4 regions of the Arthrobacter sp. GmRoot5-12 genome follow, and region 4 is predicted to be linked to each of the others. Evidence: riboswitches for the same ligand, from Rfam matches in the RefSeq annotation. Region 4 holds a riboswitch; each other region holds the start of a gene.
What was found. A riboswitch is a leader RNA that binds a small molecule or an ion and turns the genes downstream of it on or off. The one in region 4 is predicted to bind S-adenosylmethionine.
Positions count from the first base shown of each region.

Region 1: another riboswitch for S-adenosylmethionine. It lies ahead of AC6JAM_RS10285 (DUF1737 domain-containing protein); the one in region 4 lies ahead of AC6JAM_RS01855 (bifunctional o-acetylhomoserine/o-acetylserine sulfhydrylase).
Region 2: another riboswitch for S-adenosylmethionine. It lies ahead of AC6JAM_RS05990 (cobalamin-independent methionine synthase II family protein); the one in region 4 lies ahead of AC6JAM_RS01855 (bifunctional o-acetylhomoserine/o-acetylserine sulfhydrylase).
Region 3: another riboswitch for S-adenosylmethionine. It lies ahead of AC6JAM_RS16240 (aminotransferase class V-fold PLP-dependent enzyme); the one in region 4 lies ahead of AC6JAM_RS01855 (bifunctional o-acetylhomoserine/o-acetylserine sulfhydrylase).

Region 1 is NZ_AP046056.1:2,252,895-2,258,697, forward strand. Features, by position in the region: gene AC6JAM_RS10265 (UDP-N-acetylglucosamine 1-carboxyvinyltransferase) at 1-108, shown strand, start outside; gene AC6JAM_RS10270 (glutamate--cysteine ligase 2) at 175-1,401, shown strand; gene AC6JAM_RS10275 (O-succinylhomoserine sulfhydrylase) at 1,537-2,745, opposite strand; gene AC6JAM_RS10280 (rhodanese-like domain-containing protein) at 2,746-3,156, opposite strand; gene AC6JAM_RS10285 (DUF1737 domain-containing protein) at 3,153-3,428, opposite strand; SAM riboswitch class IV at 3,442-3,557, opposite strand; gene opgC (OpgC domain-containing protein) at 3,783-5,803, shown strand, end outside.
Region 2 is NZ_AP046056.1:1,339,894-1,345,696, forward strand. Features, by position in the region: gene AC6JAM_RS05970 (choice-of-anchor G family protein) at 1-332, opposite strand, end outside; gene AC6JAM_RS05975 (hypothetical protein) at 329-1,045, opposite strand; gene AC6JAM_RS05980 (S24/S26 family peptidase) at 1,059-1,673, opposite strand; gene AC6JAM_RS05985 (SipW-dependent-type signal peptide-containing protein) at 1,692-2,387, opposite strand; SAM riboswitch class I at 2,644-2,747, shown strand; gene AC6JAM_RS05990 (cobalamin-independent methionine synthase II family protein) at 2,761-3,969, shown strand; gene AC6JAM_RS05995 (uracil-DNA glycosylase family protein) at 4,171-4,800, shown strand; gene AC6JAM_RS06000 (hypothetical protein) at 4,813-4,953, opposite strand; gene AC6JAM_RS06005 (DUF3151 domain-containing protein) at 5,149-5,571, opposite strand; gene fbaA (class II fructose-bisphosphate aldolase) at 5,572-5,803, opposite strand, start outside.
Region 3 is NZ_AP046056.1:3,512,542-3,518,344, forward strand. Features, by position in the region: gene AC6JAM_RS16235 (class I SAM-dependent methyltransferase) at 1-700, opposite strand, end outside; gene AC6JAM_RS16240 (aminotransferase class V-fold PLP-dependent enzyme) at 802-2,220, opposite strand; SAM riboswitch class IV at 2,257-2,370, opposite strand; gene hisN (histidinol-phosphatase) at 2,523-3,335, opposite strand; gene rsgA (ribosome small subunit-dependent GTPase A) at 3,380-4,495, opposite strand; gene aroA (3-phosphoshikimate 1-carboxyvinyltransferase) at 4,479-5,803, opposite strand, start outside.
Region 4 is NZ_AP046056.1:395,294-401,096, forward strand. Features, by position in the region: gene metX (homoserine O-acetyltransferase MetX) at 1-185, opposite strand, end outside; SAM riboswitch class IV at 198-313, opposite strand; gene AC6JAM_RS01855 (bifunctional o-acetylhomoserine/o-acetylserine sulfhydrylase) at 414-1,736, opposite strand; SAM riboswitch class IV at 1,780-1,894, opposite strand; gene AC6JAM_RS01860 (VOC family protein) at 2,114-2,752, shown strand; gene AC6JAM_RS01865 (HNH endonuclease signature motif containing protein) at 2,942-4,594, shown strand; gene AC6JAM_RS01870 (CPBP family intramembrane glutamic endopeptidase) at 4,640-5,419, opposite strand; gene AC6JAM_RS01875 (DeoR/GlpR family DNA-binding transcription regulator) at 5,531-5,803, opposite strand, start outside.

The DNA of each region.
Region 1 (5,803 bases), 1.9 Mb from region 4:
CGGGGCGTGTCCGAACTGCGGAACATCTACGTGATCGAGCGTGGCTACGAGGACCTGGCGGAACGCCTGAACACCATTGGCGCCAAGGTGGAGTACTTCCAGGACTAGCATTCACGGTTCGTCATGAATCGCCGGGGCCCCTCGAATGCCGGACAAGTATCGCAGAATGTTCGTATGCGTACTTTTGGCGTAGAGGAGGAACTCCTGATCGTTGATCCGGAGTCCGGGGAACCCCTTGCCCTGGCCGACGCCCTCCTGGCCGGCCACCGCGTTGCGGCTGACGATCTTCCCGTGGACCCGGAGGTCCATCACTCCGGAAAACAGGCGGATTACGACGACGAGATGGGCTTGAGTGCCGAGCTGAAGCTTGAGCAGATCGAGACCCAGACCCGTCCGTGCCTCGAATACGGGAGCCTGCTCGAACAGATCCGCGCGGGCCGCGCCCTGGCGGACCAGGCCGCCAGGAAGCATGGCGCCCGGGTGGCGGCCCTCGCCACCTCGCCCTTGGCCTCCACCACCCACACGACGCCCGACCCCCGGTACGCCAAAATGCTGGAGCGCTTCGGCCTCACCGCCCAGGAGCAGCTGACCTGCGGCTTCCATGTGCACACGTTCATCGAATCGCCCGAAGAGGGCGTGGCGGTCCTGGACCGGATCCGCGACAAGCTGGCGGTGCTGACGGCCCTGAGCGCCAATTCACCCTTCTGGAACGGCGTTCCAACCGGGTTTGAAAGCTACCGCACCCAGGCCTGGAACCGGTGGCCCACGGCGGGCCCGGCCGGTATTTACGGGACGTACCCTGCCTACCGGCGCGTGGTGACGCGGCTGCTGGAAAGCGGCGTCATGCTCGATGAGGGCATGCTGTACTTCGACGCCCGGCTGTCCCGCAACCACCCCACCGTCGAGGTTCGCGTGGCGGACGTCTGCCTTCGTGCCGAGGATGCAGCGCTCATTGCCGTGCTGGTCCGGGCGCTGGTGGAATCCGCCAGCAGGGAATGGCAGGCCGACGTGGATCCTGCGCCGGTTCCCACCGTCCTCCTCCGGATGGCCTCGTGGCAGGCCAGCAGCGCCGGGCTGAGCGGTGAACTCCTGGATTTTGGGAATTTCCGGCCCGCACCGGCCGCGGACGTGGTCCGGTCCCTGGTGGATTACCTGGCTCCCGTCCTGTCCGAACAGGGGGAGCTGGCACTGGCACGGCAGGGGGTGGAGGACATCATCGCCCGCGGAACAGGAGCCGCCGAACAGCGCCGCGCCCGGGACAAGGCGCTGGCGGGACCGCCCCCGGAGGACATGGGGTTCGGCGCCGTGGTGCGGCAGGCCGTCAATGTGACCATGCGGGATGCCCTGGATCTAGCTGACGTGGAGGGCACGCCCGAGCTGCTGCGGGTCCGCCAGAGCTGACCTTCGACGCGCATATCCATTCCCGACGCGCAGATTCCTCCTCGCGGCCCATATTTGGTGCGCGCCAGGGAATCTGCGCATCGAGAGTGAGGAAGCGCGTCGCCCGGACCCAGAGGAGCTAGGCTTCCCGCGCGGCTAGATCTGCTTGAGTGCCTGTTCCAGGTCGCGGAGGAGGTCCTCCGGGTCCTCGAGCCCTACCGAGAGCCGCACCACGCCGTCACTGAGCCCAATGGCGGCTCGCCCTTCCGGCCCCATGGCGCGGTGCGTGGTGGTGGCGGGGTGCGTGATCAGGGACTTCGAATCACCAAGGTTGTTGGAGATGTCGATGATGCGCAGCCCGTCCAGCAGTGCGAAGGCCGCTTCCTTGCCGGAGCGCCCGCCGGAGGGAGCCAGCTCAAGCGTGAGGACCGTACCGCCGGCGCTCATCTGCCGTGCCGCCAGGTCGTACTGCGGGTGGGACTTGAGCAGCGGGTACCTCACCCAGCTCACGGCGGGCTGTTCTTCCAGCCACTCTGCGAGCCGGAGCGCCGTGGCGGAGGAATGGTTCACGCGCAGGCTCATGGTCTCCAGGCCCTTGGTCAGGACCCAGGCGTTGAACGCCGAGAGTGCGGGCCCGGTGTGGCGCATGAGCTGTTTTACGGGACCGTCGATGAACTCCTTGGTGCCCAGGATGGCGCCGCCCATGACCCTGCCCTGGCCGTCGATGTGCTTGGTGCCGGAGTAGACGATGACGTCGGCGCCCAGGTCACCGCAGCGCTGCAGCAGGGGAGTGGCGAAGACGTTGTCCGCCACCACCTTGGCGCCGGCGGCATGCGCAAGTTCGCTGACCGCGGCGATGTCCACGATCTCCTGCATCGGGTTGGACGGGGATTCGAAGAAGACGGCGGTGGTGGGCTCGGAGAGGGCCTCGCGCCACTGGTCCAGGTCCGGCCCGTCCACGAAGACGGTCTCCACGCCCCACCGGGGAAGGATCTCGTTCAAAATCACGAAGCACGAACCGAACAGCGACCGGGCGGCCACCACCCGGTCGCCGGCAGCCAGCAGGGCACCAAGCGCGGTGAATACCGCGGACATTCCCGACGCCGTCGCGAAGCAGGCTTCGGTGCCTTCCAGCAGCCGGAGCCGCTCCTGGAAGGTGGCCACGGACGGGTTGCCGTAGCGGGAGTAGACAAAGCGTTCGTCCTCGCCGGTGAAGGCGCGTTCAGCTGCTGCCGCGGATTCGTAGACGAAGCCGGAGTTCAGGAAGATGGCCTCGGACGTTTCCTGGAAGTTGGTGCGGTCCAGCCCGCCACGGACAGCCTGGGTGTCGGGGTTCCAGCCGGGGGCGTCTTGGTTGAAGGTCACTTAGTTCTTTCCGAGGTTGGTGGGAAGGCCGCGGTTTTTCCAGCCGTTGACGGTGCGTTCGCCATAGCGGTCCGGCTCGCCTTCAAAGCCCTCCAGCACGTTGTAGGAGGTGAAGCCGGCCCGGGTGGCCGCGATGGCTGCCGCGATGGACCGCTGGCCGGAGCGGCACAGGAACACCAGTTCGGTTGAACGGTCCTCGGGCGCCTGCTGGCTGAGGTCGTTGATGAAGTCGGGGTTGGGGATGCCGCCGGGGAAGGTCCACTGGATGAAGAGGGGGTCGTTGTCCGTGGCCTTGGTGTCCGGAATGCCGATGTGGGCCCATTCGCCCTCGGTGCGGACGTCCACCAGGATGGCGCCCTGTTCCAGCTTCTCCCATGCTTCCTGGGGCGTGAGGTCTCCCGCGTAGCTCATGCGTGGCCCTCGCCGTCGAACTCGCCTTCAAATTCGGCGTCCAGTTCATCCACTGCGGTGGCAACCGCGGCATCGGCCGAGGCGATTGCCGCCGGAAGGACCACTGCCTGCGCCACGATCACGCTGGTGCCGTTGAAGGTGGCTGCCGGGCTGCCGTGCAGCACATAGCCGTCGGCCAGGGCCGTGGAGATCCGCTCGCAGAATGAACGGTCATCCGGGCCGGTGATCAGGCGGTAGGACAATTTTTCGTCAGGGGCAGGTGCGTCAGACACGACGGATCTCCTTCTTTCACGCTTGCAGCTCGAATCGGTCGATATGCCGAGTATTCACCTGAGGCACCCCGCCGCGAAAGGGAGGGTTGCCGACCGGCCAGTCAGGGCTTCACACCGGTACTCATTACTCCCCAAAAACGTAACATCTGCCGCGCCAAGCCGCACCGCCGCCGTCGTCATGTTCCGTAATTGAGCAGCGCTGAAGGGAGGCGCGGGGTTGAAGGAAAGCGCGACGGCGGACATCGCCGCAGGTGGGCGGCCCGCCACGTGCCGCCCGGGGCCGCGGGGCCGATAAAGTTCTTACCGGGGCGCCGCCCCGTCGTCACAGCAATGAGCACCGGGGGTCCTGTCAGCATGCGGGCAAACACATCGCGCCACCAGGCCGCCATCCGCGGGACCCGCCGGCCGTCCATCGGTGCGTTCCTGGCCGCGGCCATCGTCAGCCTCCTTGCCCTGCTGGCGGCTGCGCCGGCGCATGCGGCGGACGCTACGCCGGAGAAGGGAAAGCCCTGGCTGGGCGCGGTGCTCGAGTGGGGCGAGGACACCGCCGCAGGCTTCAGCGGCCGGCTTGGTGCCAGTCCGGCCGTCTTCGGCCACGACATCACCATCCCCTACCGCGATTCGGAACGGAACGACCTTGACGGCTTCCTTCAGCAGGCCGCGTCCCTAGGCGCCCACGCCCTGCTCACGGTAAAGCCGTCAGTGCCCCTGGACCAGCTCGGCACTGCGGAAGCGGCAGCATTCGCAGCGCAGGTGCGCGACCTTACGTCCGGGCTCAAGGGGCAGCTGCTGATCCGGTTCGCCCCGGACATGAATGCAAGCTGGGTGGCCTGGGGCCAGCAGCCCGCCGCGTACCGGCAGGCCTTCAGGGCTGTGGCGGCAGCGTTCAAGACGTACGACGGCGGCCGGCCCACCTTGGTGTGGGCGCCTTACCTGGGCAAGGACTACCCCTTTGACCGCAACCGGGATGCCCCGCAGCCCGGAAGCGAAGGCTTTTCCCTCCTGGACACGAACGGCGACGGGGCCTGGAACTCAAGCGACAGCGCCTACGCCCCGTACTACCCGGGTGACGACGCAGTGGACTGGGTGGGGCTGGCCGCCTATCACGACGACACGGCCGGCGGCCCCGCCGTCAACTCCCAGCCGAGGGCCGGCGAGCTCCAGGACATGCTGACGGCCTCCGGCGGCGAAAACTTCTACGGCACCTATTCCGAGGGGCGCAACAAGCCGTTCCTCCTCCAGACCTCTGCTTTCTACAGCCCCGCGTCCGGCGGCGCGCAGGAGGCGGACATCAAGGTGGGCTGGTGGGACCAGGTGGTGGGAACTGCCACTTCCCCAGCTTTTGCCGGGACGGCCGCCGTTGTCTGGGACGAGCGCACCAGCACCAGGGATACCGGCGTGGCGAGCATCAGCTGGCTGCTCACGGGACAGGCGGGCATCGCCAAAGCGGCCCTGGACAGGCTGAAGGCAACGCCAATGGTCACCGGGCCGGTCACCGAAGTGGCATCCGGGAGCACCTACGTCCGGGCCAACACGCTCTCCGGGGCTGCCGCCTGGACTGTTGCCGCCGCCATGGCCATCCTCCTGGTGGCCCTGTGGCGGATACCCCGCCGGATCAACGCAGCCACGGCCTGGGGCTACCAGGATCCCTCCGCCAGGGACTCGCGCATCGATCTGCTGCGCGGGATGGCCATCGTCTTTGTGGTGGTGAACCACCTGGGCATGGCATCGCTGTTCCAGCTGCTCACCCAGGAGGCCGTGGGCTTCGTGTCGGGTGCGGAACTGTTCGTCCTGTTCTCCGGACTGGTGGTGGGCATGGTGTACGGGCCCAAGGCCAGGGAGGACTTCGGGCAGGTGGTCGACCTCACGACCCGCCGCGCCGGCAAGCTCTACCTGACGGCGCTGGCCGTGCTGATCGGCGTCTTCCTTCTGTCCCTGCTCCCGTTCTTCCACACCGAGGCCCTGACCACGTTCGTGGACCAGGGGACCGGTGGCGCCGGGCACAACGGGGCCGGCCGGACCTACGACCTCTATGCGGGCATGTCATCGCTGTTCCAGTTCCCCGTCCCGCCCCAGGTGCTTCCGGCCATCGTGCTGCTGCAGTTCGGTCCCTGGCAGTTCAATGTCATGGGGCTCTATGTGGTGCTGTTGCTGGTCAGCCCGCTGATCCTCGCGGCGCTGAACCGCGGAAAGGCCATCTGGGTCGTGGCGGTATCGGTTGCCGTGTATGCGGCAGGTGCCATGACCAGGTTCCGGATCCTGCCCTCGCAGTTCGAGGACTCCTTCCCGCTGCTGGTGTGGCAGGTGCTTTTCGTGCTTGGGCTGGTTGCGGGCTACCATCGGCGCAGCATCACAGCGTGGCTGTCGCGCCACAC
Region 2 (5,803 bases), 940 kb from region 4:
ACCGGAGTAGCCGTGAGAGGCAGCGGTGACACCGCACCGTCGACGTTGGTGACTGTGAGACCCTCAACTCCGGCTACGGAATTCAGGTCTGTGCCCAGCACGCTCCCCGTGAGCTGGGTGGCCGATGCCTCGCCGCTGAAGAGCGTGTTGGTGGCGCAGTCCCCCGGAGAGCCGACGCCTACGCTGCCGGCGGCCCATTCGTTGTCCACCCACGCCGCCGTGGTGACCGTAGTGGTTGCCGCCAGGCATACCGCAGCCGCCGCTGCTATCGCCAGGGAGGTGCGCGGGTTCCTGGCCGCGCGGTGGAGGAGGTTCCTGCGCGGAGATGTCATGATGTTCTCCCGGTCCGGGCCCTGGTTCGGCGGCCGGCAGCTACGGCCGCCGCGCCCAGCAGCAGGAGGCCGCAGCCCGCGAGCAGTCCCTGGAGCACCGCCGTCCCTGTGTTCGCCAGCGGTGCTGGCGGCCGCTGCCCCGGCGGGGTCACGGCGTCGTCAATGCCTGCAGCGGTGACCCCAATGCCCAAGGTCAGCGACGTGTCCGGTGGATCCTGCGAACCCGCGGGCCGGTAAAGGATGAAGCGGAGGTAAGGTGAGGGGCCGCCGCGCAGATCCCGCAAGGGAACCAGCACGTCCTGACGGTGTTCGGCCAGCGTCACCGGCGCTATGCGCGGCGTGGAACCGATGGGACAGCGCAAATCCCCGCCCAGGCCGCTGCTTCCCTGCCAGGCGACGTCGCATTCGTCCACGGAAACCAGGTAGGTCCCTGTGCCGGCAAGCCCACCGTCCGCAGTCACCTGCAGCGTCGACTCACCGCTGGGCTGGTCCACCGAAATGCCAATCTGCCAACTGAAGGACTCCCCTGCTTGAAGCGCAGGAAGGGCCAATGGATACATCGACGAAGAAAGGGACAGGAAGCCTGCCGCTCCTGTCTCCGGAACCGGAACCAATGGTTCGTCAGCCACCGCTGCGCCGGGCGCAGCGGTGGCCAGCAAAACTGCGATAACCCCCGCGGCTCTTGCGACGCGCCTGAAGCTGGCTCCCGCCATGTCATTTACGACCTTACTGTTGTGGTTTCGCCGGGGGTTCGTCGTCGACCTCCGCCTGGCCAGTTGCACCGTGTCTCGGCCAGTAGGCCCATGTCACCAGCACGGTCACAGCGAGCGTTGCTGCACCCAGGAACTCCGGCCCCCGTGAAGCCATGACCCAAGCTCCTAAGCCGGGAACGGTGATCAGCACCTTCTGCGCCGTGGCCACCTCGTAGGGCAACGGGTCATCCGAAGTGTTAGCGTCGCCGCGAAGCCTTAGCGACGCTGTGGCCCCCTCCACACTGGGCGGGTCAACTGCCACCACGCGGTGGGTCACCAGGGCGGTCGCCGCATCCCGGCGGACCGACACGACGTCGCCCGGGACGAGATCCTTGGCGGTGACCTGCACGGTCAGGGACAGCGCACCGACTGGATAGAGCGGCTCCATCGATCCCGTACGGAAAACGACGAAGGACGCTTTGAAGAAAAGGCCGAGGACCAGGGAGAGGATGCATGCCAGTCCCAGCAGGGCAACGACGGAAAGCAATACCTCCCTGAACCCCCGGGCCACGCTTCCCACACCCGGCGGGAGCCGGGTTCCGGACGGCACGGCCGCCGCCCGGAACCCGGACTCACGCCTGGCGGACATCCGAAGCACGGGTGGCGGCTACGACTGGCCTACGGTGCTGCTGAAGGTCCACAAGGGGGTGGTCCGCAATCCCTGAAGATCAACGCTTGCATTCGAAGGGAGCGTCATTGCGAAGCAAAGACTCACAGGTGTGCCCGCAGCTGCGTCCGTAGCTCCGGCCGGAAGGTTGATCGGAGTGTCCGAACGGGTGTTCAGGGTCGAGCCAACAGGAACAAGATCAGTTCCATTGGAGGAGAAGTTGGTGGCGTTGCAAAGGTCCTTGTCCACCTCCTTCTTCAGCTGGTACCGAAGAGCACCGTACAGCGCTGCAGAGTTGGTGGCTGAATCAGTTCCGTCGAGCCGGGCAGCCCCCGTCAGCGTGGCCACCAATGATTGGGACTTGTCGGAAGCCCGCAACTGCATCGGGGCGTAGACCGTCGACCCCGGCACGAGATCGTCAGCATTGACGCTGAATGTCAGGGCTCCACCGGGAGCAGTCGGCTCGTCAGCCCAAACCGCCTCGCTTGAAGTACCGGACCACGTGTTCTGCTGCATGTGGTAGACCTTGGTACCCGGGCCGCCGCCGTTCCCGCTCTGGCCGAAGACCCACTCGTTGTCCGTCCACGCAGCGAGAGTGAAGGCTGCGCCGATCCCCAAGACAAGGCCGCCGGCAAGAATAGCGCGGACTTTATTAGCCTTTTGCGAGCGCGGCTTAGCGCTGGTTGATTCAACCATGATTTCCCCCAAATTAGAATTAAACCCCGAACGGTAGGAACCGGGACACGGGTATGGGGGATTATCGGTATTTCCCCCAAAAGACCGATGTTTCTACATCATCATTACTTACTAATTAAAGTCAAGTCGGTGTATTAAATGTTATCAACTGTCGCTTTCTCCGGCGGAATCGTGCGGACGCGCTCCGACGGACGCTGCCGCGCCACATTATGAAACCGAGTTGCCCCGCCGCCACGCTGTCGCTTTAGGTGGGAGTGGACCATCCGGAGCGGCCGAGAGACCTGGCTCAATGACGCCGCAGCAACCACGTCCCGGCAGACTCCTGCCGGCCGAAGGTGCTACTGCCAGGACCGATGGAAAGGAAGATTCCAGCATGTCCCAGAACACCGACCATATCCGCGTGACCCACGCCGGTTCATTGCCCCGCACCCCTGAACTCATTGCGGCCAACGCCGCCAAGGAAGCCGACGGCATCACGCCGGAATTCCTGGAACTCCTCGAAGCCTCCGTAGTGGACGTGGTGCAGCGCCAGAAGGACCTTGGCATCGACATCCCCAACGACGGCGAGTACGCGCACACCATGTCCAGCTCGGTGGATTACGGGGCGTGGTGGAATTACTCCTTCGCCCGGCTCGGGGGCCTTGAGCCAACCACCGTGGACCGCTGGGCCGAGTCCGGCGTCCGCCGCTCGTCCCCCGGAAACGTTGTCCTGACCTCGTTCCCGGACCGGCGCGACCGGCAGGCCTTCAACGAGGCCTACAGCGATCCCGCATCCGGCATCCTCACCCACCGCAGGAGTGTTGCCCAGCCCAAGATCGCCGGACCGCTAACCTACACGGGCCAGGACCTGGTGGCCTCGGACATCCGGAACCTGAAGACCGGGCTCGCCGCCGCAGGCCTCACGGATGGCTTCGTGGCCTCCCTCTCCCCCGGCTCATGCGCGCGGGTAGCCAACGAGTACTACAAGAGCGACGAGGAACTCGTCTACGCCTGCGCTGATGCCATGCGGGAGGAATACAAGGCCATCATCGAGGCCGGCCTTACGGTGCAGCTCGATGATCCGTCCCTGGCCGAAAGCTGGGACCAGATCAATCCCGAGCCGTCCCTGGACGATTACTTGAAGTTCATCCAGCTGCGCGTCGAAGCGACCAACTGGGCGCTGCGCGGGCTGCCGCAGGAGCAGATCCGGCTGCACGTGTGCTGGGGATCCTGGCACGGCCCACACACCACGGACATCCCGTTCGCCGACATCATCGGCTCTGTGCTTCAGGTCAACGCCGGCGCCTATTCCTTTGAAGCGGCAAACGTCCGCCACGAACACGAATGGCGGGTGTGGGAGGACACAAAGCTCCCCGAGGGCAAGGTGATCATCCCGGGCGTTGTTTCGCATGCCACCAATGTGGTGGAGCACCCGGACCTGGTGGCGGACCGGATCGTCCGCTTTGCGGACCTCGTGGGCCGCGGGAACGTCATTGCCTCCACCGACTGTGGCCTGGGCGGCAGGGTGCACCCGCAGATCGCCTTCGCCAAGCTGGAGGCACTGGGTGAGGGTGCCCGCCGCGCCTCGAAGCGCCTCTTCTAGCCGCTCCCGCACCGACGCGCCGGCTGTGCCTTCCATCACCGGAAGGGGCGGCCGGCGTTTCGCTTGCCTGGGCTTGCTAAACTGGAGTAGGCCGACCAGGAGTTGGTCCACCCCAATCAACCGCCACTGATGTGCCGTGCCGCCGTGCGCCCATGTCCGTGGCGGCAGCAACGCCAATCCCCGCAGGAGATCCAGCACTTCATGACAGCCCTGGCACCCGAAACATTCCACGAACAGCTCATGAGCCGCCGCTACGAACCCAGCGTTGCCGCCGTCAACGAACTGTGTGATTCCCTGCAGGAGGCCAAGCCCGGAACCGTGGTGCCCTACGTGGACCCCATGCACGACGTGGAGGAATGCCGCATTATCAGCCTGTTCTCCAACATCGGCGAGGTGGATCCGTCCGGGTTCATCACCCCCGGCGACCAGGACGCTGTTACCCGCATGCTGGGGATCCAGTGGAAGCTTGGCCTGCGCCCGGAGTTCGTCATGCCGTGGAACGTCCACCCCTGGCACGTCCCGGGCGAACCCAACGGCAAGTTCACTCCGGACCAGATCCAGTCAGGCCTGAAGCCCCTGCTGAAGTTCCTGGCCCTGGTCCCCCGCGCCTCGGTGATCGTGGCGCATGGCACCGAAGCCAACCGCCTGGCCAACCTGCTGTTGAAGACCGAGGTGCCCCTCCTCTGGCGCCGCGGCCTGAAGACCTACAAGGTCCGCTCGCTGAGCGGCCGCGCCTTCGCCGGTTCCCCGGCCCGCCAGGAGGAGTACCTGGAGGACATGCGCACTGCCTATGCAGACGCCATGGCCCGCACGGGTATTGCCAAACCTTAAGACCTGCGCCGCTCAGCCTGTGGCATCGGACTCGGTAAACGAAATTCCCGGGGCCGATTCGTCTTCGGCTTCAACCCAGGTGGTGAAGTCGGCGTACGACATCCACGAGTAGTAGTCACAGAACCTGAGACGCGCTTTCTCCTGCTTTCCCACGCTTCGCGCAGCTCCTCCTTTCCGCCCCTGGCCCTTCGATTCTTTTAACCGAAACGAGGGACGGCGCATTCCAGGCCGGATACGACGGCGGGCGGTCACCTTCTCATTGAAAGGTGACCGCCCGCCGTCGTTCGCAGCCCGAACCCCTCCCTGGCAATCTGCACCAGGAAACAGTGCGGGCGTGGGCCCAGGGAGTTATTCGCCCTCGATGGCTGCCTTTGCCGTGGGGTCGGAATCGTTCAGGAACTTCTCGATCCGCTCCGGCTCTTCAGCCTCGCCGATGGCCGACGAGGCCCGGCCCAGGGAGTAGAGGGCCCGCAGGAACCCGCGGTTCGGCTCATGCTCCCAGGGGATGGGCCCCACGCCGCGCCAGCCGTTGCGGCGCAGCGCATCCAGTCCACGGTGGTAACCCACCCGGGCATAGGCGTAGGAGTCGATGGTGCGGCCTTCCGTCCACGCCTCCTCAGCCAGGACGGCCCACAGGAGCGAGGACGTTGGGTGCTTCGCCACCAGGTCCAGGGCCTCCTGGCCGGCCTCAAGCTGCGCGTTCACCTCGGTTTCGGCAGGCAGGAGAGTGGGCTCCGGCCCCATCAGGTTCCGGCGGAACTCGTCCGACATCTAGAAGGTCTTTCCGGCCGAACCGAGCTGCTTGGTGGCTTCCACCACGCGGGCCGCCAGGCCGGCTTCGGCGGAGGCGCCCCAGACGCGGGGGTCGTAGGTCTTCTTGTTGCCCACTTCGCCGTCCACCTTCAGGACGCCGTCGTAGTTCTTGAACATGTGGTCAGCCACCGGACGCGTGTAGGCGTACTGGGTGTCGGTGTCGATGTTCATCTTGATCACGCCGTAGGAG
Region 3 (5,803 bases), 3.1 Mb from region 4:
GGGTGTAGGCAAGGTGTTCGTGCAGGTACCAGTCCAGGTTGGCCAGGACCTTGGCCCGCGTTGCCTCGCCGGCCCGGAGGTAGTAGCTGCGGGATTTAGTGAGTTCCATCAGGTCCGTGGTGTCCACTGTGTCCTGCCAGTGGGTGACATGCCCTTCGAGCCCCTGGAACTCCGGGCCGATGACGGGCTTGTGCCCCGGCCGGTAGACGTCGCCTGCGTGCATGATCCGGGAGAGCCGGTGCACCCAGGGCACTGAGGTGTCCAGCTGGTTCCACACCAGGCCGAGGGTTCCGTGCGGGCGCAGCACGCGGGCCAGTTCGGTGCTTGCCGCCAGGGCGTCGCACCAGTGCCACGCCTGGGCTACGGTGACGACGTCGAAGCTGGCGTCGGGCAGGCCTGTCGCCTCGGCAGTCCCCGGCATCGCCGTGGCAGCCGGGTAGTGTTCCGTGAGCTGGGCGAGCATGTCCGCCGAGGGGTCCACGGCCGTGACGTCCAGCCCCATGTCCAGCAGCAGCGCGGTGAACTTTCCGGTACCGGCACCAACGTCGAGGGCTTCATGGGCGTCGGCGGGCACCAGCCACCGGGCTGACTCCTCAGGGTAGCCGGGCCGGACGCGCTGGTAGTGCCTGCCGCCGTCCTGGAAGCTCTGGCCCAGTTCCCTGCGCCGCCCGTGATCAAGCTTGGGGCCACCCCGAACCACGCGTGGCCTCCTTCAGCTGACGTCCTGCGGTACCTTTCGAATTTACCGCATTCCCCTGGCACACGGTCAGCCGGCTGAAACAGGAGTGGCGGTTTCCGGCGTCAGTCGTCGATGCAGGGCGCTGCGCCGGCTGTTCCAGGGGTGTTGGGCGCCCAGTGCGGGTAGGTGCGGGTGTCGTTGGCAGGGACCCAGCGGCCTGCGTCCACCACGTAGTCCCAGCCCAGCCCGTTGCTCCGGAGCGCCTGGATGCCGGCCAGCAGGCGCTCGGCATCTTCCAGGCGCGAACCGACGCCGAAGCTGGCGCGGAGGGAACCGGACGGCAGGCCCAGGCGCTTCAGCAGGGGATGGGCGCAGAAGCGCCCGTCACGCAGGCCCACGCCATGCTCTGCCGAAAGGTACGCCGCCACCAGTCCTGCGTCGTAACCCTCGACGGAGAAGTTGACCACCCCGATGGTGTCCGTTTCGGGGTTGGTGTCCTTGAAGATCTGGTGAACCGTGACGCCGTCGATCCGCTGGAGTCCCTCCACCATAAAGGAGCGGATGGCGGACTCGTGGGCGTGCCAGCGTGCCTGGTCCAGGCCTGCAATGACCTGGGTGGCGCGGGCCAGCGTGGCGGCCCCCAGGACGTTCGGCGAGCCCCCCTCATGGCGGGCCGGGCCGGTGGCCCAGCTGACGCCGTCGAGCCTGGCTTCCTTGACGGCGCCGCCGCCGGCGAGGTGCGGGACGCCGGCGTCCAGCCAGTCCGGGCGCCCCACCAGGACGCCGGCGCCGAAGGGCGCGTACAGCTTGTGGCCTGAGAAGGCGAGGTAGTCGACGTCATCCGCGCTGATGTCTATGCGGCGGTGCGGCGCGAGCTGGGCCGCATCCACCACGATCCGTGCGCCATGTTCGTGGGCCAGCGCGGCCAGCGCCCGGATGGGGAGGATTTCGCCGGTCACGTTGGAGGCCCCCGTGACCGCGACCAAGCTGACACCGCCCTGTCCAAGCTCGGCACGTACGGCCTCAAGGGTGCCGGTGATGGTGTCGGCGGCGACGATGCTGCGGTGCGGGACGCCCTGCCACGGCAGGAGATTGGCGTGGTGTTCGATGTCCAGGTACAGCACTTCGCCGTCGTGGCGGCCATCGGTCACGGGAAGGCAGCCGGCCAGCAGGTTCAGCGAATCCGTCGTGTTGCGGGTGAAGATGACCGAATCATCCGGGCGGCCGCCCACGAAATCCCTGACGATGCTGCGCGCGTTCTCGTACACGGAGGTGCTGATCTGGGATGCGTATCCTGCCCCGCGGTGGACGCTGGCGTAGTAGGGGAGGATCTCATTCAGGTAAGCGGATACTACGGACAGTGCCGGGGCGGAGGCGCCGTAATCGAGGTTGGCGTACCGCACGTGGCCGCCTGAAATCAGGGGCGCCTGGATTTCGGCGCCGGTGACGGCAGCGAGCGGCCGGCCGGCTGCGGCGTGGCGTGCATGGGGGACGGCAGCTTCGGCAATGACGGGCTGGGGGGAGACGGTGGCAGTTGTCACAGAGACCTCACTTGGTACAGGACTCCGGCATAGTGGAATCCGCGCTTGCCGCATCCGCTCCGGACCGGCCTGGTCGTCACCCGGGGCACCCCACCGCGAATGGAGGGTTGCCGGCCAGCAAACCGGGGTTTTGCGCTGGCACTCGTGACCTGCATAAAAGCGTAGGACATGGGGCGGCCAGGACTGAAGCCGCGGCAATTGTTAAGGGCTTTGTTACGCGCCCCCGAATAAACGACGCCGGGCACCTGCCTTGGGAGGTGTCCGGCGTCGCATTATTCGTTCAAACGTGGAAAGCGCGTGAGTTACAGCAGATCGTCCAGGTACGGGTTCAATCGGTGCAGGACCTCCGAGTGCAGGATTGAGTTCGTGGCCAGGGCGTTCCCGCCGAACGGGCCGTCCTCGCCTTCCAGGGATGTGAACCGGCCGCCGGCCTCCACCACGATCGGCACCAGGGCAGCCATGTCATAGAGGTTCAGCTCGGGTTCGCAGGCGATGTCCACGGAGCCCTCGGCCACCATGCAATACGACCAGAAATCCCCGTAGGCCCGGGTCCGCCAAACGTCCTCGGTAAGGCCGAGGAACTCGTCAAGGTTTCCGCGTTCCTTCCACCCGCCCAGGCTGGAGTAGGAGAGGGAGGCGTCGGAAAGCTTCGACACGTTGGACACGCGGAGGCGGGTGGCGGCGGCAAGGGACCTGCCCATGTACGCGCCCATGCCTTTCGCCGCCCACCAGCGCTTGCCCAGGGCCGGGGCGCTGACGACGCCCACCACCGGTTCGCCCTCATCCACGAGGGCGATCAGCGTGGCCCATACGGGAACGCCGCGGACAAAGTTCTTGGTTCCGTCAATGGGGTCGATGATCCAGCGCCGGGAACCGTGGCCGGTGCTGCCGAATTCCTCGCCCAGGACGGCGTCGCGTGGGCGTGAACGGGAGAGCTGGCCCCGGATGGCTTCCTCGGCGGCCTTGTCCGCGTCGGTGACCGGCGTCAGGTCCGGCTTGGTCTCAACGTGGAGGTCCAGGGCCTTGAAGCGGCTCATGGTCTGGTCGTCCACGGAGTCGGCCAGGACATGGGCCAGGCGCAGGTCATCGTTGTAGCTCGAAGCGGGTTGGATCATGGTTCCAAACTACCGTCTGTGGACGGTTCTGCCGGGAGAACGCGTCAGTTGACGCTGCCGAGCTCCTTGGTTTCCTGTGCTTCCATCCTCGGGTCCGTACCAAGCAGGCGCCGCAGCGAGGCCAGCCGGGCCGCGCCGGTGGGACCTGCGTGTCCGCCTGCCACCCAGTCGTCGAGGCCGCAGTTCACTGCTGTTGCGGTGTGCTTGCAGCCCCGTTCGCAGTTCTCGATGCCGGGGGAGAGGTCCGGGAAGGAGCGCAGGATGCGGTCAGGGTCCACGTGCGCCAGGCCAAAGGAACGGATGCCGGGGGTATCGATGATCCAGCTGCCGGGAGGCGCGTCCGCCAACCGCAAGGCAAGGGCCGACGACGACGTGTGGCGGCCGCGCCCGGTCACGGCATTCACGCCGCCGGTGGCCCGCTCGGCGCCGGTCAGGGCGTTCACCATGGTGGACTTGCCGACGCCGGAGTGCCCCAGCATAACGGTGACCTTGCCATCGAGATGGTCCCGCAGCGCCGCCACTGCGGCGCTGTCCAGCCGCGCCGAGAGCCCGTCATCGGACCGGGCATCGATTCCCGACGCCTGCGCATCCGCCGTCTTGCTGATGATCACCGGGAAGTCCAGGTGCGTGTAGTTGGAAAGCAGGTCCGCGGGGTCTTTGACGTCGGCCTTGGTGACCAGCAGGATGGGTTCGATTCCGGCGTCGTATGCGGCCACGAGCGCGCGGTCGATGAACCCCGTGCGGGGTTCCGGGTTGGCGGCAGCCACCACGATCACCAGTTGGTCGGCGTTGGCCACCACCGCGCGCTCCACGGGGTCGGTGTCGTCGGCGCTGCGGCGCAGGAGGGTGTGGCGGTCCTGGATCTTCACCAGCCGGGCCAGCGTGTCCGGCGCGCCGGAGACGTCCCCCACGAGCGAGACGAAGTCGCCTGCCACAACGGGCGAGCGCCGAAGTTCCCGGGCGCGCGCGGCAATGACAACGCGCTCATTCTCCGAGTCCTCGTCCACTACCGCGGTGTACCGCCCGCGGTCCACCGTGATGATCCGTCCGGTCACGGCGTCGTCGTGGCTGGGGCGGTCTTTGGTGCGCGGCCGGGAGCCCTTCTTGCTGGGACGGATCCGAACGTCCGATTCGTCCCAGGAATCAGTGCTCCGCGCCACTGCCGCGCCCTTCCGGTCCGACTGCGGACCCTTCTCCCTGGGCCAGCATGCCGGCCCACAGCTGCGGGAAATCCGGCATGGTCTTGGCCGTGGTGCCGATGTCCTCCACCTGTACGCCTTCGACGGCGAGTCCCAGGATTGCGCCGGCCGTGGCCATGCGGTGGTCGGCGTAGCTGTGGACGACGCCGGCGTGCAGCCGGGCGGGCCGGATCACCAGGCCGTCGCTGGTTTCCTCTGCGTCACCGCCCAGCCGGTTGATCTCCGATACCAGGGCCGCGAGCCTGTCCGTCTCGTGTCCCCTCAGGTGGGCGATGCCGCTGAGGCGGGAAGGCCCCGTGGCAAGGGCACACAGGGCCGCGACCGTGGGAGCCAGTTCACTGGTGTCCGCGAAGTTGCCGCCCTTGATCTCCGGGCCGCCGGTGACGGTCAGGACACCGTCAGCCAGGGTGACCGAGGCGCCCATGCTGGCCAGGATTCCGCGCCACAGGTCCCCCACCTGCTGCGTTTCAGCAGGCCAGTTGGGAATCCGTACGGTGCCCCGCGTGGCCAGGGCCGCAGCCAGGAAGGGCCCGGCGTTGGAAAGGTCCTGTTCAATCCGCTGGTCGAAGGCGCGGATGGGTCCCGGCGCCACCACCCAGTGGTTGGGGACGGAGTCGTCCACTGAAACGCCGGCACCGCGCAGGACGGCCACTGTCATGTTGATGTGGTCCAGGCTGGGTACCGGCTTGCCCACATGTTCCAGGTGCAGGCCGTCGTCGAACCTTGCGCCCACCAGGAGGAGGGCGGAGACGAACTGCGAGGAGGCGCTGGCATCGATCACCAGATGGCCGCCGCGGACTGCGCCGTTGCCTTCCACCACAAAAGGGAGCGACGACGGCGCGCTGCCGTCTTCGGCGGAAACGGCCACGCCCAGGGCTTTGAGGGCTTCGATGATGGTTCCCATGGGGCGCTTGCGGGCGTGGGGATCGCCGTCGAACACGCTGGCTCCGTTGCGGAGCGCCGCCAGCGGTGGAACGAACCGCATGACGGTGCCGGCAAGTCCGCAGTCGATCCTGGTGTGGGACGCAGCCGCTGCCGCCGGCAGCGGAACCACCTCCAGGTCGGGCCCAAAGGCGCCGTCCCCGGGCACTTCGGTGATGACGGCACCGAGCTGCCGCAGTGCGTCGACCATGAGTGCTGAGTCCCTGGAATGCAGGGGGGCCCGCAGCCGGGAGGGGCCGTCCGCGAGGGCTGCCAGGACCAGGTACCTGTTTGTCAGGGACTTCGATCCGGGCACCGTCACGGTGGCGTTAACGGGCCGGGACGCAA
Region 4 (5,803 bases):
CTGCCGGTCAGGGCGTGCTCGATCAGGATGGCGTTGCTGGCGTCGGCGTTGAGCGTGCCCCAGGTTTCGTAGGCCAGCGTGACGTCCGGGAGGTATCCCCCGGCTTCAAGTTCCAGCCCTCCGATGGAGGCGTAGCGGACAATTCCGTGTTCGGGGATGGTGGTTCGGGCGACGGTAACCGTCATGGCAAGACCTCTTCTACGCGCTTGCCTGCCGTCGTCTGACCGGCAGGCCAGGTCCTCACCCGGGGCACCCCACCGCGGATGGAGGGTTGCCGGCCAGCAAGCCGGGGCTGTCACTGGCACTCATGACCTGGTTCGAGTGTACGAAACACCCCCCGCTCCAGGCCAAGAGTGTGACTGGTTGTGACTTCCCCGCTTGCCGGCCCTCCCGGCGTCAGCCCTGGCGCGCTTTTAGCTCTGGGCGCCTTTGGCAGCGCGGAAACCCGCTTCCAGGTCGGCCAGGATGTCATCGATGTGCTCCAGGCCAACAGAGAGCCGGACCAGTCCCGGATTCACCCCGGCCACCGCTTGCTGCTCCGGCGAGAGCTGGCTGTGGGTGGTCGACGCCGGGTGGATGACCAGGGAGCGGACGTCGCCGATGTTGGCCACGTGGGAGTGCAGCTCCAGGGCGTCGACGAAGCGCTTGCCCGCCTCCGCTCCGCCGGCAAGGTTGAAGGCCACGACGGCGCCCGTTCCCTTGGGCCCGTACTTGCGGCCACGCTCGTACCAGGGGCTGGAGGGCAACCCGGCGTAGGCGACGGATTCGACGTCGTCCCGTCCTTCCAGCCAGCGCGCCACTTCCGTGGCGTTGGCAACGTGGCGTTCCACCCGCAGGCTCAGCGTCTCCAGGCCCTGGGAGATCAGGAAGGCGTTGAAGGGGGAAACCGCCGAGCCAAGGTCGCGCAGCAGCTGGACGCGGGCCTTGAGGATGTAGGAGAGGTTGGCACCCAGCGCACCGTCGGCGCCTAGGTCGCGGGCGTAGACCAGGCCGTTGTAGGTGGGGTCCGGGGTGTTGAAGCCGGGGAACCGTTCAGGGTCCTTGCCGAAGTCGAATTTGCCGGAGTCCACGATCACGCCGGCAATTGCGGAGCCGTGGCCGCCCAGGTATTTGGTGGCGGAGTGGATCACGATGTCCGCACCCCACTCCAGTGGGCGGATCAGGTAGGGCGTGGACAGGGTGTTGTCCACGATCAGTGGCACGCCTGCCTGGTGGGCCACCTCGGAGATGCCGTCGATGTCCAGGACGTCCTGGCGGGGATTGGACACCACTTCACCGAAAAAGAGCTTGGTGTTCGGCTGGACGGCGTCGCGCCACTGGTCCAGGTTGTCGGGATCCTGGACGAAGGTGACCGAGATGCCGAACTTCTTCAGGGTGTGGGCGAACAGGTTGTACGTTCCGCCATAAAGGCTGGGGCTCGCCACAATATGGTCCCCCGCCTCCGCAATGTTCAGCACCGCGAACGTCTCGGCGGCCTGGCCCGAGCTCAGCAGCAAAGCGGCCAGGCCTCCCTCAAGGCTGGCGATCCGCTGTTCGACGGCATCCTGGGTGGGGTTGCCAATCCGGGTGTAGATGGGCGCAAGTTCGGCGAGGGCAAAGCGGTTGGCTGCGCTTTCGGCGCTGGGGAACACGAAGGACGTGGTCTGGTAAATGGGGAGCGCGCGGGCTCCGGTGGCACTGTCGGGCTCCTGGCCTGCATGGATCTGGCGGGTTTCGAAAGACCATCCGTTGGACATCTCAGTCTCCTATGACATGGGCCCGGAATGCGTGGGGCAGTACGGGCCGCGCTTGCTTCCGGCTCTTGCCGGACAGCCAGGTCCTCACCCGGGGCACCCCACCGCGGGTGGAGGGTTGCCGGCCAGCGAGCCGGGGCTTGGCGCTGGCGCTCATGACCTGCGCCCAGTCTAGGAACGGGGTAGTCGCCGTGGACAGCATTGTGACGAACAAGGTCGCCCTGCATGGCTTTCGAGCCGCCACAGGTGGGCCGCCCCGCACCCGGCCGGGGACGCCGCCGTCGTCCTTCTTGCCCATGTTCCCGGCCCTTTTCCCGGCCGCCTTTCCAGTAAGGGTACCCTTAGCTGAGAGCCGGATCACAAAGTGCCAAGATGTTGCCATGCGCATGGATCACGTCTCTTACGCCTGTGAACAAGATGGCCTCGCGGCCACTACCGAACGTATTTCATCTGCCCTCGGCGTTGAGGCAGTGAAGGGCGGGGTGCACCCCCGGTTCGGAACCCGGAATATGATCATCCCGCTCGCCGGGCACAAGTACCTGGAAGTCGTAGAGGTCCTGGACCACCCGGCTTCGGACAAGGCACCGTTCGGACAGGCAGTGCGTGCCCGTTCCGCGGCCGGTGGTGGCTGGATGGGCTGGTGCGTCGAAGTGGACGACCTCGCCCCGTTCGAGGCACGCCTTGGCCGCGCCGCGGTGAACGGCAACCGCAAGTTCCCGGACGGCCGGGAGCTGGTCTGGAAACAGATTGGCATCCTTGGCCTTATCGCCGATCCCCAGGTGCCGTACATGCTCAAGTGGGAAGGCGACCCGGCACTGCACCCGTCCAACGCCTACCCCAGCAATCTTAAGATGAGCTGCCTGACCATCGCCGGCTCCGCGTCCCGCGTGACCGAGTGGCTGGGTGAACCGGTGGAGAAGCCGCTTGAGGACGTTGCGGTGGAGTGGGTCGCCCCGCACGGAACTCCGGGCATCCTGTCGGTCACGTTTGAAACCGCCAACGGAGCCGTCACCATCTGACGCTCCACCCCAGCCTCCCGGAATGTCCGGGAGGGGGTTCGCCGGGCCAGTACCCGGATCAGCTTCGGCCGCCATCAGGTGGTGACAACGGCGTCACTACCCGATGGCGGCCGAATTCATTTAAGTGGCTGCTTCCTACATCGCTGCGATCCAGGTCTGAATGTCGGTGCCTCGCTGGATGATGTGGGTATGGGAATCGGCACGGATGTTGGGGTGGTTTTGGAGGGTGTTTCTGTCTCTGTTGCTGCCCTCGATGCGCTGGACCGTGAGGATCATATCCTTGCCGCCGGGACCGGTGTTGGTGCTGACGTCGATGTGCTGCAGCGGCGGTACGAGCTCCGGCTGGAACGGCTGGAGGCAGTCTCCCGGGTCGAGGCTCAGCTCGCTGCGGTCAAAGCTCGTGATGCCGTGGAGTGCGTCGGTTTCCAGCAGGCACTGCTTGCCCCTGACGCCCCGGTGGATGAGCGCATGTTTTCGGAGATGTCAACGGTGGAGGAGATCGCCGGTGTCCTGAGCATCAGTTCCGCGGCCGCAGGCGGGTTGGTGGAACAATCCCGCCGGGTGTGTTCCCTGCCGCCGCTCCTGGGCGCCCTGTCAGCCGGTGACCTGTCGTGGCAGCATGCCAGGATTGTCGCCGACGAAACCGAGGGGCTCACCCCTGACGGGGCTGCTGCCTTGGTGGCGCACTTCTTCGACCCCGACGCCCCCAACCCCGCCCGCGGCGCCGCGCCCGGTGAACTTGTCCCTGCCCGGTTCCGCGCCAAGGTCCGCGCCTGGCGGGAACGCCACCACCCCGAAACCCTCGAAAAACGCCACGCCAAAGGCGTCGCGGACCGGCGGATGGAATACACCCCGGACCGCGACGGCATGGCCTGGCGCTCGCTCTACCTCCCCGGCGACACCGCCTGCGCCATCTGGAACCGCACCACCGCCACCGCCCGCGGCCTGCAGGGCCCTGACGAGCCCCGCTCCCTCACCCAACTCCGCCCCGACATCGCAGCATCACTCCTCCTCGGCGCCGGAACCACCACGGCCACGGCCGAGGCTGCTCCGGGTGGGGCTGCACGGGCTACAGGTGATACGGCGGCCGCAGGCAGCGTTTCCGGCACAGGGAGCACTGGTGATGTTGGCAAGGTCCCCACCCCGCGGGCCGATGTCCTGGTCACCGTCCCGGTCTTCGCCCTGCTCGGCCTCACCGATGAGCCGGCCGTGCTGGACGGCCTGGGCCCGATCCCGGCGTCGATGGCGCGGAGGCTTGTCGCGGACGGGGCGGAGTCGTTCTACCGCGTCCTGGTCGACCCCCGCGACGGGGCACCCCTGGAGATCGGACGCACCCGCTACCGGCTCCCCGAAACCATCAAACAATGGATCCGCATGCGGGACGGAAAATGCACCTTCCCCGGCTGCAGCAACCACACCCCCGACAACCACACCGACCACCTCACCGCCTGGGAACACGGCGGCAGAACAGCCGTCCGGAACCTGGCGCAGCTTTGCCCCAAACATCACCGTTTGAAGCACGCCCGCGCCTGGATCCCCGACCCCGCCACCAACAACGGACCACCCGGCTGGACCTCACCCACCGGCCGCCACTACAACCCCGAACAACAAGACCCCCAACCAACCCACTGGCCGCCAGGAATAGTGCCGCTTGCCGCCGTTCCAGCCTGGCCGGAACCGGAAATGGAGGAACCGGAAGTGGAGGAACCCGACGGCGACAACCTGCTGGACCCGGAGGACCTTTTCGCTGCTGATGCCCTCTGGGACGACTTCTACGCGAAACCCTTCGTGTTGCCACCAGACCCACAAGCAGACTGGCCGTTGCTGCTGACGCTGATGTGACAGCAACAAGCATGGCTGGAGTCGCCCAGGCTGGTGTCCAGGGTCCTACCCCAACCCCACGGCTTTGCCGAACAGGCTGAAGCCAACGAAGGCCACGATATCCAGCAGGGCGTGGGCGATGACCAGTGGCATGACCCGGCGGGTCCGGGTGTACAGCCAGGCAAAGACCACGCCCATCACGGCGTTGCCAATGAAGGGACCAAAGCCTTGGTAAAGGTGGTAGCTGCCGCGCAGCACGGAGCTCGCCGCAATGGCCAGCGGCATGCTCCAGCCGAACTTGCCAAAGCGGTCCAGGAGGTAGCCCACCACAATGACTTCCTCAAGCACGGCGTGCCGCATGGCGGACAGGATGAGCACAGGCACGGTCCACCAATAGGCATCCAGGGCGCTGGGGATGATGGCGGTGGTAATTCCGAGCGCCCGGCCAGCCGCATAGAGACCCAGCGAGGGTATGCCGATCAGTCCAGCCAGTCCGAGGCCCTGGAGCAGATCCCTGCCGGGCCGGGCAAAATTGAACCCCAGTTTCTGAAAGGCAGAGCGGGAGTTGCCCGCCTCGCCCGGCACTGCCTGGCGCTGGTCCGTCAGGAAGTAGAAGACCAGCAGCACGGGCACCAGCGCAAAGATGATGTCCAGCAGCTGATATGTGAGGTCGAAGTATTCGCGGGTGCTCTGGGAGCGGTTCAGGGTGGACGTGCCCTCGGCAAGCGGGGCACGTGTCATCTTGTCCAGCAGCTGCACCACGGAGTAGACAGCCGACTGGCCCAGGGACAGGCCCAGGACGATCCATACTTCGAGCCGAAGGCGACGGCGGGAGGGAACCAGCATGTCCCCATCTTGCCTTCAGTTTCTGGATCCGGCCTGATGGAGCGGCTGGTGTCCGCAGTCGTTAGCGGGCAGCGGTGCGCCGCCGGAGGAGCCCGGTGCCGGCAGTTCGGGTCAGGCGGGCGCGACAATCACTTCCGTGCCGTTGGCTTCAAAGGCAGCCTTGTCGCGGGGCGAGATGCCGGCATCGGTGATCAGCCGGGTGAAGTTGTAGCCGTCCATGGTGGCGAAGGCCCGCACGCCCACTTTGGAGGAATCGGCCAGGACGTAGGACACCCTGGCCCTGCTGGCCAGCAGCGCATTGACGGAGGCCTCCCCCTCCCCCGTGTTGGTGGGCCCGACTTCGGGATCGATGCCGTTGACGCCGATGAAGGCGATGTCCAGCAC